Magnetospirillum sp. XM-1: one gene and its partner. Each later gene encodes a partner of the first gene's protein in a complex. Links are inferred from orthologs where the notes say so. Each region holds a gene or a part of one and is shown on either strand. Other genes may lie near its edges.

Region 1 (5,993 bases):
GACCGCCGCGTCGATGGTCTTCTGGCCGCTGCGCCAGCCGTAGCTTCCGTCGCCGCTCAGGGCGAAGGCCTTGTGGTCCGAGGCGTCCAGGAACTTGCGAAACGATTCCTTGCCCTGGGCGCTGAGGCGGCCGGGATAGGTGATGGAGGCCTCGTCGCGGCTGGGCAGCAGCCGGTCCACCAGGGTCAGGTGCTGCCGCGCCAGGAAGTCGTCCACATAACGCGTCCAGATGGGCTGACCTTTTTCCGAGAACAGGCTGTGCCCGTCATTCCCGAAGGGAGCGGCGGCGATGAATTCGGCCTTGCCGCCGGCCCCGGCAAAGGCGTCGTGGAACTGCCGGGCCAAAGCGGGCCCGAAAAAATGGTCGTTCTCGGCATAGACCCACAGCATGGGAACCCGCGAGGTCTTGCCGAAAGTGGCGAAGGCCTCCACCAGCCGGGCGGGAACGCAGACCTCGTCGGGACGGACCGAGCCCCTGCCCCCGGCGAAGCTGATGGCGGCGACCAGGCCGGGGGGCGGATCGGCGGCGAGCGCCACGGTGGCCAGACCGCCCGCCGAGCGGCCGACGCTGAGAATGCGCGACGCATCCACATAGGGCTTGGCCGCCATGGCGCGGATCACCGCCCGGATGTCATCGGCCGAGCGGCGGCCCGAGGTGACGTAGTCGGGAGAGGCGCATTTGCCGCTGCTTTCCACGTACTCGCCTTCGGACTGGCCATAGCCGCGCCGCATGAAGGTGACCACCACCCAGCCCCTTCGGGCGAATTCGCGGGCCTGGGCGCGCATGGCGCCGGGGCTCATCGTCTCGCGGTCGGCGGCGTCGCGGGGCGCGCCATGACTGAGCACCGCCAGCGGATGGCGCAGGCGATCGTCGGGACGGATGATCAGCGCGTCGAGGGCGACGGCCCGCCCGCCCTCGGAGAACGACACGGCCAAGCCGCCGGCTTCCTCGACCAGCCCGGCCCGGGCGGCCGGCACGAAGCCGACGAACAGTGCGAGAAAGGCGATGACCAGCGTCTTCATGGTGCCTCCGCAGGGCATGGCGAAGAGCAAAGAGTAGACGGTTTGGAGCGATTGAAAAGAAAAACCCCCCTCCCGTTGCCGGGAGAGGGGTTTCCTTCAACGCGGGTAAGCGTCGGTTGGCCGGACTTAGAAGTCCATGCCGCCCATGCCGCCCATGCCACCCATGCCGCCCATGTCGCCGCCGGGCATGCCGCCCACGTCCTTCTTGGGGCGCTCGGCGATCATGGCTTCGGTGGTGATCAGCAGGCCGGCCACGGAAGCCGCGTCCTGCAGCGCGGTGCGCACGACCTTGGTCGGATCGATGATGCCGGCCTTGATCATGTCGGTGTAGACGCCGGTCTGGGCGTCGAAGCCGAAGGCCAGGTCCTTGGACTCGCCGATCTTGCCGGCGACAACGGCGCCGTCATGGCCGGCGTTCTCGGCGATCTGACGCACCGGAGCCTGCAGCGCGCGACGGACGATGCCGATGCCCACTTCCTGGTCCGGGTTGCCGGACTTCAGGCCTTCCAGGGCCTTGACGGCGTGCAGCAGGGCGACGCCGCCGCCCGGGACGATGCCTTCCTCGACCGCGGCGCGGGTGGCGTGCAGGGCGTCGTCAACGCGATCCTTGCGCTCCTTCACCTCGATCTCGGACGCGCCGCCGACCTTGATGACGGCCACGCCGCCAGCCAGCTTGGCCAGACGCTCCTGCAGCTTCTCGCGGTCGTAGTCCGAGGTGGTCTCCTCGATCTGCGCGCGGATCTGCTTGCAACGGGCGTCGATGTCGCCCTTCTTGCCCGAGCCGTCGACGATGGTGGTGTCTTCCTTGGTGATGGTGATGCGCTTGGACGTGCCCAGCATCTCCAGGTTGACGCTTTCCAGCTTGATGCCGAGGTCTTCGCTGATCACCTGACCACCGGTCAGGATGGCGATGTCTTCCAGCATGGCCTTGCGGCGGTCGCCGAAGCCCGGAGCCTTCACCGCCGCGACCTTCAGGCCGCCGCGCAACTTGTTGACCACCAGGGTGGCCAGGGCCTCGCCCTCGATGTCCTCGGCGATGATCACCAGCGGACGACCGGACTGAACCACCTGCTCGAGCACGGGCAGCAGGGGCTGCAGGCCCGACAGCTTCTTCTCGTGCAGCAGGATGTAGGGGTTATCCAGCTCGCAGGTCATCTTCTCGGCGTTGGTCACGAAGTACGGGCTGGTGTAGCCACGGTCGAACTGCATGCCCTCGACCACGTCCAGCTCGGTGTCCAGGCCCTTGGCCTCCTCGACGGTGATCACACCCTCGTTGCCGACCTTTTCCATGGCCTTGGCGATCATGTCGCCGATTTCCTTCTCGCCGTTGGCGGAGATGGTGCCGACCTGGGCGATCTCGGCATTGGTGGCGACCTTGCGCGAACGCGACTTCACGTTCTCGACCACGGCGGCCACGGCCAGATCGACGCCGCGCTTCAGATCCATCGGATTGAGGCCGGCGGCCACGGCCTTGACGCCCTCGCGGACGATGGCCTGGGCCAGCACGGTGGCGGTGGTGGTGCCGTCACCGGCCAGATCGGCGGTCTTCGAGGCCACTTCGCGCACCATCTGGGCGCCCATGTTCTCGAACTTGTCGGCCAGCTCGATCTCCTTGGCGACGGTAACGCCGTCCTTGGTGATGCGCGGAGCGCCGAACGACTTCTCGATCACCACGTTGCGGCCCTTGGGACCCAGGGTGACCTTCACCGCATCGGCGAGAATGTCGACGCCGCGCAGCATGCGGGTGCGGGCGTCGGTGGAGAACTTGACTTCCTTGGCAGCCATTTGTCTGAACCTCTATGGAATTCTGGAATTAGGCGAGAATGCCGAGAATGTCGGATTCCTTCATGATCAGCAGATCGACACCGTCGATCTTGACCTCGGTGCCGGACCACTTGCCGAACAGCACGCGGTCGCCGGCCTTGACGTCGAGCGCCACCAGCTTGCCGTCGTCGCCACGGGTGCCGGAACCGACAGCCACCACTTCACCCTGCATGGGCTTTTCCTTGGCGGTGTCGGGGATGATGATGCCGCCGGCGGTCTTCTCTTCGGCGTCGAGGCGCTTGACCAGCACGCGGTCATGGAGCGGACGGAACTTCATTTCGGGAATTACCTCCGTAAGACGTTTCGATCTGCCGGGGTGCTGTTAGCACTCTCCGGCGACGAGTGCCAACCATCTAGGAGGGGTGAGCGGGAGAGTCAAGCGCGATCGGGTGAAATTTCCCGCACTTTTCGGAGCAGATTGTAGCAACTTAATGATTCGTAATGATAAATTTCCGCCATGGACATGCCGCGATTCGCACCTACATTCTTGCTCAGCGATTTCTCACCGGGAAGGCGAGCCATGACCCCCTCCGAACGTGACCTGATTCTTAGCGTGTTCGACCGTCTGTCGAAGCTGGCGGGCGGGCCCAAGGACCGCGAAGCCGAGGCCCTGATCGTTGAGCGCCTGCGCGCCGTGCCGGATGCCGCCTACAACCTAGTCGAGGCGGTGGTGGTGCAGGAAATGGCCATCAAGGAGAACGAGGCCCGCATCCGCGACCTCGAGGCCCGGCTGGCCGGCCAGTCCCAGCCGCAGCAGCCCGGCGGCGGCTTCGGCCGGGGGGCGTGGGGCGGCGGACGCGGCTCGGTGCCCGCCACTCAGGCGCCGCAGCAGCAGGTCCAGCAGCAGCAATACGCGCCGCCTCCGCAGCAGCAATACGCCCAGCAGCCCTCGCCCTGGGGCGGCCAGCCCTCGGCCGGCGGCGGCTTCCTGCGCACGGCGGCGGGTGCCGCGGTGGGCGTGGCCGGCGGCATGCTGCTGGCCAACAGCATCTCGTCCATGTTCGCCGGCGGCCATGGCGGCTCGTCGGCCGGCACCGGCGCGCAAACCGCGGGCGACACCACCATCAACAATTACTACGGCTCGTCGGCCCCGGCGGGCGACACGGCGGCCCAGCCCAGCTACGACACCACCATCGCCGACGACCAGAGCTATGGCGATTTCGACCCCGGCTACGACGTGGGCGGCGGCGACGACAGCTTCTAGACCGATTGCAACTTGGGAAGCCGCTCCCCTATAAAGGGGCGGTTTCCTTGTTTCGAGAGCCCGACATGATCCTCTATACGCTGCGCTGCTCCCACGACCACCACTTCGAGGAATGGTTCGACAACAGCGGCGATTACGACGCCAAGAAGGAGGCCGGCGCTCTGACCTGTCCCGAATGCGGCGACAAGGAAGTGGGCAAGGCGATCATGGCCCCCAACGTGGGCAAGGGCCGTGCGGCCGCCGCCCCGCCGCCGTCCTGCGGCACCCCCATGGGCTGCGGCGGCTGCCCCATGGCGGGAAGCCATTGATCAGTATCGACCGCATTGACCATTTCGTCCTGACGGTGGCCGACATCGCCGCCACCTGCGCCTTCTACCAGACGGTTCTGGGCATGGAGGTGGTGGAGTTCGGAGCGGGCCGCAAGGCTCTGGCCTTCGGTGGCCAGAAGATCAACTTGCACCAGAAGGGCCGTGAATTCGAGCCCAAGGCCCTCCACCCCACCGGCGGCTCGGCCGATTTCTGCCTGACCACCACCATTCCCATCACGGAGGTGATCGCCCACCTGAACGGATACGGCGTCGCCATCGAGGATGGGCCGGTGGCGAGGACGGGGGCGCGCGGCCCCCTCGTCTCGGTCTATATCCGCGATCCCGACGGCAATCTGGTGGAAATCAGCAACGAAGCCGCCGGTTAATCGGCCAGCAGTTCCAGATCCCGCGACCGCCAGTCCAGCACGGCGGTGCGCTTGCTCATCTTTGCCGCCAGCTGGGGGAAGTCCTCGGCCAGCACGCCTGCGGCGAAGTCGGAGAGGAAGCGCGACTTCAGCTCGGCCCGCGCCCGGTCGACGCCGATCTCGTCATAGGGCACCGAGGCCAGCAGCAGGAAGCCGTCGTCGGGAATGCGCCCGGCCTTCATGTTGTCCTCGATGATGCCGGCGGCCTTGCGCAAGGGATCGGCCAGATCGGGGCTGTAGGGGCCGATGATCAGGGCCAGGTTGGGGGTGTGCAGGAAGTCGAAGCCCCGGCCCAGGCAGATCATCCATTCGCGATGCTCCACGTCCAGCAGGCGCTCGTGACGGCGGGTCTGGTCGCGCACCGTGGCGACGTGCTCCAGGTTCCCGAGAAGCAGCGGCAACAGATCAGCGCGCATCTGGGCCGGCATGTCGGGCAGCAGGGCGGCGAGGCGCGGCTCCAGGGTGGCGGCCTCGGACGCAGACAGGGCGGCGAGGTCGAGGGTCGCGCCGCCACGGCCGTGGATCACCAGGGCGTCCTCGTCGGTCTCGAAGCCGCAGACCAGGGGATAGACCGTGCCGTGGCCGGTGCCGAAGATATGCTCCAGCTGGGCGCGAATCTGGCGGGTATGAGCGATGGCGGCGTCGGTGTCGTAGCCGAACCCGGCGCAGCCGCGCTTCCTGTCGCCCTTGGACCAGTGGTAGGTGATCAGGAACAGCACCCGGCGTCCCGACTCCACCATGCGGGTGACGTGGTGGGCCAGCACCTCGCCCAGATGGGGCCAGCCCAGGTCGAACATGCCGCCCAGATTGCGGAACGGCATCAGGATGCCGGCCGGCGTGTTGGTGGCGACGGGAATGTTGATGCGCCCGTCCATGCATTTCAGCACGGCGATGGCGGTGGGGTGTTCGGCGAGATAGCGCTGGCGGGCCAGCCATGCCTCGGGGCCGCGAAACACCTCGCCATGGCGGCGGGCCAGGTCGAACAGCCAGTCGATGCGCTCAGGAATGGGACGGCGGTGAATGTCGGGCATGACCTTCTCCTGCCTGTTTTCGGCTATCCCTTGTCCACGCAATCCAGCAGGGCCAGCAGCCCGGCGAGGATCTGGCGGGGGCTGGGCGGGCAGCCGGGAATGTGCAAATCCACCGGCACCACCTCCGAGACTCCGCCCACCACGGCGTAGGACCCGGCGAAGCAGCCGCCATCACGAC
Region 2 (4,486 bases), 420 kb from region 1 along the record:
TAGGGCATATGTCTATAGAGATGGGCGGCACGGCCTTACCGTGTTGTCTGTATACAATCATGCCCTTATGGTGCAATTACAACTGAGAGTACTGAGGGCGCGGCATCCAACGACCTATTAGGAAGCAACCATGGCCAACAGCAATCATAAATCCGCTTCTCCCCACCGTGGTTCATCCCGGGGCCGCCTTCCCTCGGGCCAGCCCAACCCGGTCGACATCCATGTGGGGGGACGGGTCCGTCTGCGCCGCACCCTGATGGGGATGAGCCAGGAGAAGTTGGGCGAATCCATCGGCCTGACCTTCCAGCAGGTGCAGAAGTACGAGCGCGGCGCCAACCGCATCGGGGCAAGCCGGCTGTTCGACCTGTCCCGCGTGCTCGACGTGCCGGTGTCGTTCTTCTTCGACGACATGGCCGAGACGGTCCAGGACCAGAGCCCGGTGGCGGTCGCCCGCGGGGTGTCCGGCCTGAGCGAGGAGCCCGCCAGCTTCGAGGCCGACCCCATGACCAAGCGCGAGACGCTGGAACTGGTCCGCGCCTATTACAGCATCACCGATCCCCAGGTTCGCCGCCGGGTCTACGACCTGGCCAAGGCCTTGGCGGCGGTCGGCGAGGTGAAGAAATAACCCTTTGAAATTCCGGATTTTGGCCCCGGGGCGATTCGTCTTGACGAGTCGCCCCTTCGCCTGTCAGAAGAACCCCCCGGAGCGGTGTGACCGCTCCCGTGGAGATTTTGACCGCTTGCCGCCACGCTGATTTCGGCTAAGTGGGTGCATCACGATGGCGTTCATCCGCGTGTTGATGCCCCAGGTCCCAATTTTTGTTGGATCTAGGAGGGTAAGCCCCGTGTCCAAGAAGAACTTCCTGTTTACCAGTGAATCCGTGTCCGAAGGCCACCCCGACAAGGTCGCCGACCGGATTTCCGACGCCGTCGTCGATGCGTTCCTGGGCGCCGACCCCTTCGCCCGCGTGGCGGTGGAGACCTTGGTGACCACCAACCTGATCGTCATGGCCGGCGAAGTGCGCGGCCCGGCTTCGGTCAACGCCGCCCTGATGGACGAGCTGGCCCGCCACGCGGTCAAGGACATCGGCTACGAGCAGGAAGGCTTCCACTGGAAGAACGCCGAGATCATCAACCGCGTCCACTCGCAGTCAGCCGACATCGCCCAGGGCGTCGACGCCGGCACCGACAAGGACGAGGGTGCGGGCGACCAGGGCATCATGTTCGGCTATGCCTGCAATGAGACCCCGGTGCTGATGCCGGCCCCCATCTACTACTCCCACGAGATCCTGAAGAGCCTGGCCGAGGCCCGCCATTCCGGCGCCGCCCCCCAGCTGCTGCCCGACTCGAAGAGCCAGGTCACCCTGGAATACCGTGACGGCAAGCCGGTCCGCGCCACCTCGGTGGTGGTCTCGCACCAGCACGTGGACGGCCTGTCCCAGGCCGACATCAAGGAAATCGTCCGTCCCCACGTCAAGAACGTGCTGCCCGAAGGCTGGATGCCCGCCGACGACCAGTTCTACGTCAACCCGACCGGCCGCTTCGTCATCGGCGGCCCGGACGGCGACACCGGCCTCACCGGCCGCAAGATCATCGTCGACACCTATGGCGGCGCGGCTCCCCATGGCGGCGGCGCCTTCTCGGGCAAGGATCCGACCAAGGTCGACCGCTCGGCCGCCTATGCCGCCCGCTATCTGGCCAAGAACGTGGTCGCCTCGGGCCTGGCCGACAAGTGCGTGATCCAGCTGTCCTATGCCATCGGCGTCTCCAAGCCGCTGTCGGTCTACGTGGACACTTCGGGCACCTGCAAGGTGGACGAGGACAAGCTGGCCATCGTGCTGCAGCAGCTGGTGGATCTGTCGCCCCGCGGCATCCGCACCCATCTGGGTCTCAACAAGCCCATCTACGCCCGCACCGCGGCCTACGGCCATTTCGGCCGCAGCCCGGACGCCGACGGCGGCTTCTCGTGGGAGAAGACCGACCTGGTGGAGCAGCTCAAGAAGGCCTTCTAAGCCTTCCATGAGCCGGGATACCGAAAAAGAGAACGCGGCCGCCGAGCGGCCGCGTTTTTTCGGTCGGCGCCAGGGCAAGGCCCTGCGCCGCAACGCCCTTGGCTTGATCGACGACCTGCTGCCGCGCCTCAGCCTGGCCACCCCTGAGCCGGGCGAGCGCGTCGAGCCCGCTCTGCTGTTTCCCGGCGCCATGCGCTCGGTGTGGCTGGAGGTGGGATTCGGCGGCGGCGAGCACGTGGCCGATCAGGCCGAAGCCAACCCAGACGTGGGACTCATCGGCTGCGAAGTCTTCAGGAACGGCATCGCCAGCCTGCTGGGCCATGTCCAGGCCCGCGGCCTGGGCAATGTCCGCATCTTCCCCGAGGACGTCCGGCTGCTGCTGCCCGCCTTGCCCGATGCCTCTCTGGGGCGCGTCTTCGTGCTGTTCCCCGATCCCTGGCCCAAGACCCGCCACGCCGACCGGCGCTTCATCGGCCCGGAGACCCTGGACGTGCTGGCCCGGATTCTGGAAGACGGCGGCGAACTGCGCGTCGCCAGCGACGATCCCGTCTACGTGGCCTGGGCCGCCCGCCACCTGGACGCCCACCCCGCCTTCGAGAAGATCCTGGCCACCGCCGACCGCGCCCTGGTGCCGGCCGACTGGCCCGCCACCCGCTACGAACAGAAATGCATCACCGGACGGGCCCCGGTATTCTTCCTCTATCGTCGGCGTGCACGACAGGCCCCTTAGGCGATTCCAACCGTGTCATCTTCCGGTCATATGTGTTATTGAGGCGCCAAAGTCGCAACTGTCCAGGGGTTCCCCCATGTTTTTCCGCATGTTCCGTGCCTTGATGCCCAAGGAAGAGGAATTCGTCGGGCTGTTCGCCCAGCATGCGGAAAAGATCCATTCGGCCGCCAAGGCCCTGGAAGCCATGATGGGGGACGGCGCCGACATCGGCCTGCATTTCAAGCAGATCTGCGCCTTCGAGGGCGAGGCCGACCTCATCACCCGCGAGACCCTGCAGGCCCTGCACCGCTCGTTCATCACCCCCTTCGACCGTGACCAGATCCACCGCCTGATCACCACCATGGACGACGCGGTCGACACCATCGAGGAAGTGGCCCAGCGCGTCGACCTCTACGGCGTCACCGAGTTCACCCCCGACATGCGGGCGCTGGCCACCGGCATCACCGAATGCGCCCATCTGCTGACCAAGGCCATTCCGCTGATGCGCGAAGTCACCCGCAACGCGGCGGCCATCAACGAGCTGTGCGACGCCATCGGCCGCCAGGAAAGCGCCGCCGACAAGCGCCAGCACGAGGGTCTGCGCGCCCTGTTCGCCACCGAGAAGGACCCGGTCAAGCTGATCACCCGCAAGGAGATCTATCAGCGGCTGGAAAAGGTCTCCGACCGCTTCGACGACGTGGCCAACGTCATCGAGACGGTGGTGATCGAACAGGTCTAGGCCCAGCCGATGGAATCCGTCGCCTTTCCCATCATCGTCGCCCTGGTCATCACGGCCCTGGTGTTCGACTTCCTGAACGGGCTGCACGACGCGGCCAATTCCATCGCCACGGTGGTCTCGACCCGCGTGCTCTCGCCCAAATACGCGGTGGCCTGGGCGGCGTTCTTCAACACCATCGCCCTGGTGTTCTTCACCACCAGCGTCGCCAAGACCATCGGCACCGGCATCGTCGAGCCCGGACTGGTGGACACCCATGTGATCTTCGGCGCCCTGATGGGGGCCATCGCCTGGAACGTCATCACCTGGGGCTTAGGCATTCCCTCGTCCAGCTCCCACGCCCTGATCGGCGGTATCGCCGGCGCCGGCATCGCCAAGGGCGGCCTGGCCGCCCTGGTCCCCGCCGGCTTCATGAAGACCGGCTCGGCCATCGTGCTGTCGCCGCTGATCGGCCTGGTGCTGGCCATGACCCTGATCCTGATCGTGTCATGGCTGTGCCGGCGCACCGCGCCCTTCGTGGTCGACCGCCGGTTCCGCATCCTGCAGTTCTTCTCGGCCGCCATGTATTCGCTGGGCCACGGCGGCAACGACGCCCAGAAGACCATGGGCATCATCACCGCCCTGCTGTTCAGCCAGGGCATGCTGGGCGGCGAGTTCCACGTCCCCATCTGGGTGGCGGTGACCTGTCAGATCGCCATGGGCCTGGGCACGCTGTTCGGCGGCTGGCGCATCGTCAAGACCATGGGCTCGCGCATCACCGACATGAAGCAGATCGACGGCTTCTGCGCCAACGCCGCCGGTGCCGCCACCCTGTTCGGCGCCACCTGGCTGGGCATCCCGGTGTCGACCACCCACACCATTACCGGAGCCATCATCGGCGTCGGCTCGGCCCGCAAGGTGTCGGGGGTGCGCTGGCACATCGCCGGCAACATCGTGGTCGCCTGGGTGATCACCATTCCCGCCGCCGGCTCGGTCGCTGCCCTGTTCTACTGGCTGTCCACCAAGTTCTGGTAGGCCGTCTTTTCCGGC

The links. The genes of interacting proteins can lie anywhere in the genome.
Region 2: the proteins of groL (region 1) and metK are in contact, whole or in part, in a cryo-EM structure (PDB 8P4O), measured with the Escherichia coli proteins. The link is inferred for Magnetospirillum sp. XM-1 from one-to-one orthologs.

What each region holds. Positions count from the first base shown.
Region 1 is NZ_LN997848.1:1,128,383-1,134,375, reverse strand. Bases 480-3,311 are described here. They hold groL (chaperonin GroEL), read right to left. Parts: upstream 2,809-3,311; coding sequence 1,150-2,808; downstream 480-1,149. Other genes in these bases: XM1_RS23865 (hypothetical protein), read right to left, coding at 3,223-3,311; groES (co-chaperone GroES), read right to left, coding at 2,837-3,124; XM1_RS05405 (S9 family peptidase), read right to left, coding at 480-1,023. Outside these bases: more of XM1_RS05405, read right to left, coding at 1-479; more of XM1_RS23865, read right to left, coding at 3,312-3,369; XM1_RS05390 (DUF2076 domain-containing protein), read left to right, coding at 3,368-4,051; XM1_RS05385 (DUF1178 family protein), read left to right, coding at 4,117-4,359; XM1_RS05380 (VOC family protein), read left to right, coding at 4,359-4,745; XM1_RS05375 (carboxysome shell carbonic anhydrase domain-containg protein), read right to left, coding at 4,742-5,815; XM1_RS05370 (NADH-quinone oxidoreductase subunit B family protein), read right to left, coding at 5,839-5,993.
Region 2 is NZ_LN997848.1:710,902-715,387, forward strand. Bases 1-2,906 are described here. They hold metK (methionine adenosyltransferase), read left to right. Parts: upstream 1-800; coding sequence 801-2,012; downstream 2,013-2,906. Other genes in these bases: XM1_RS03455 (helix-turn-helix domain-containing protein), read left to right, coding at 131-625; trmB (tRNA (guanosine(46)-N7)-methyltransferase TrmB), read left to right, coding at 2,020-2,742; XM1_RS03470 (DUF47 domain-containing protein), read left to right, coding at 2,819-2,906. Also shown: more of XM1_RS03470, read left to right, coding at 2,907-3,460; XM1_RS03475 (inorganic phosphate transporter), read left to right, coding at 3,470-4,471. UniProt on the Escherichia coli protein: Catalyzes the formation of S-adenosylmethionine (AdoMet) from methionine and ATP.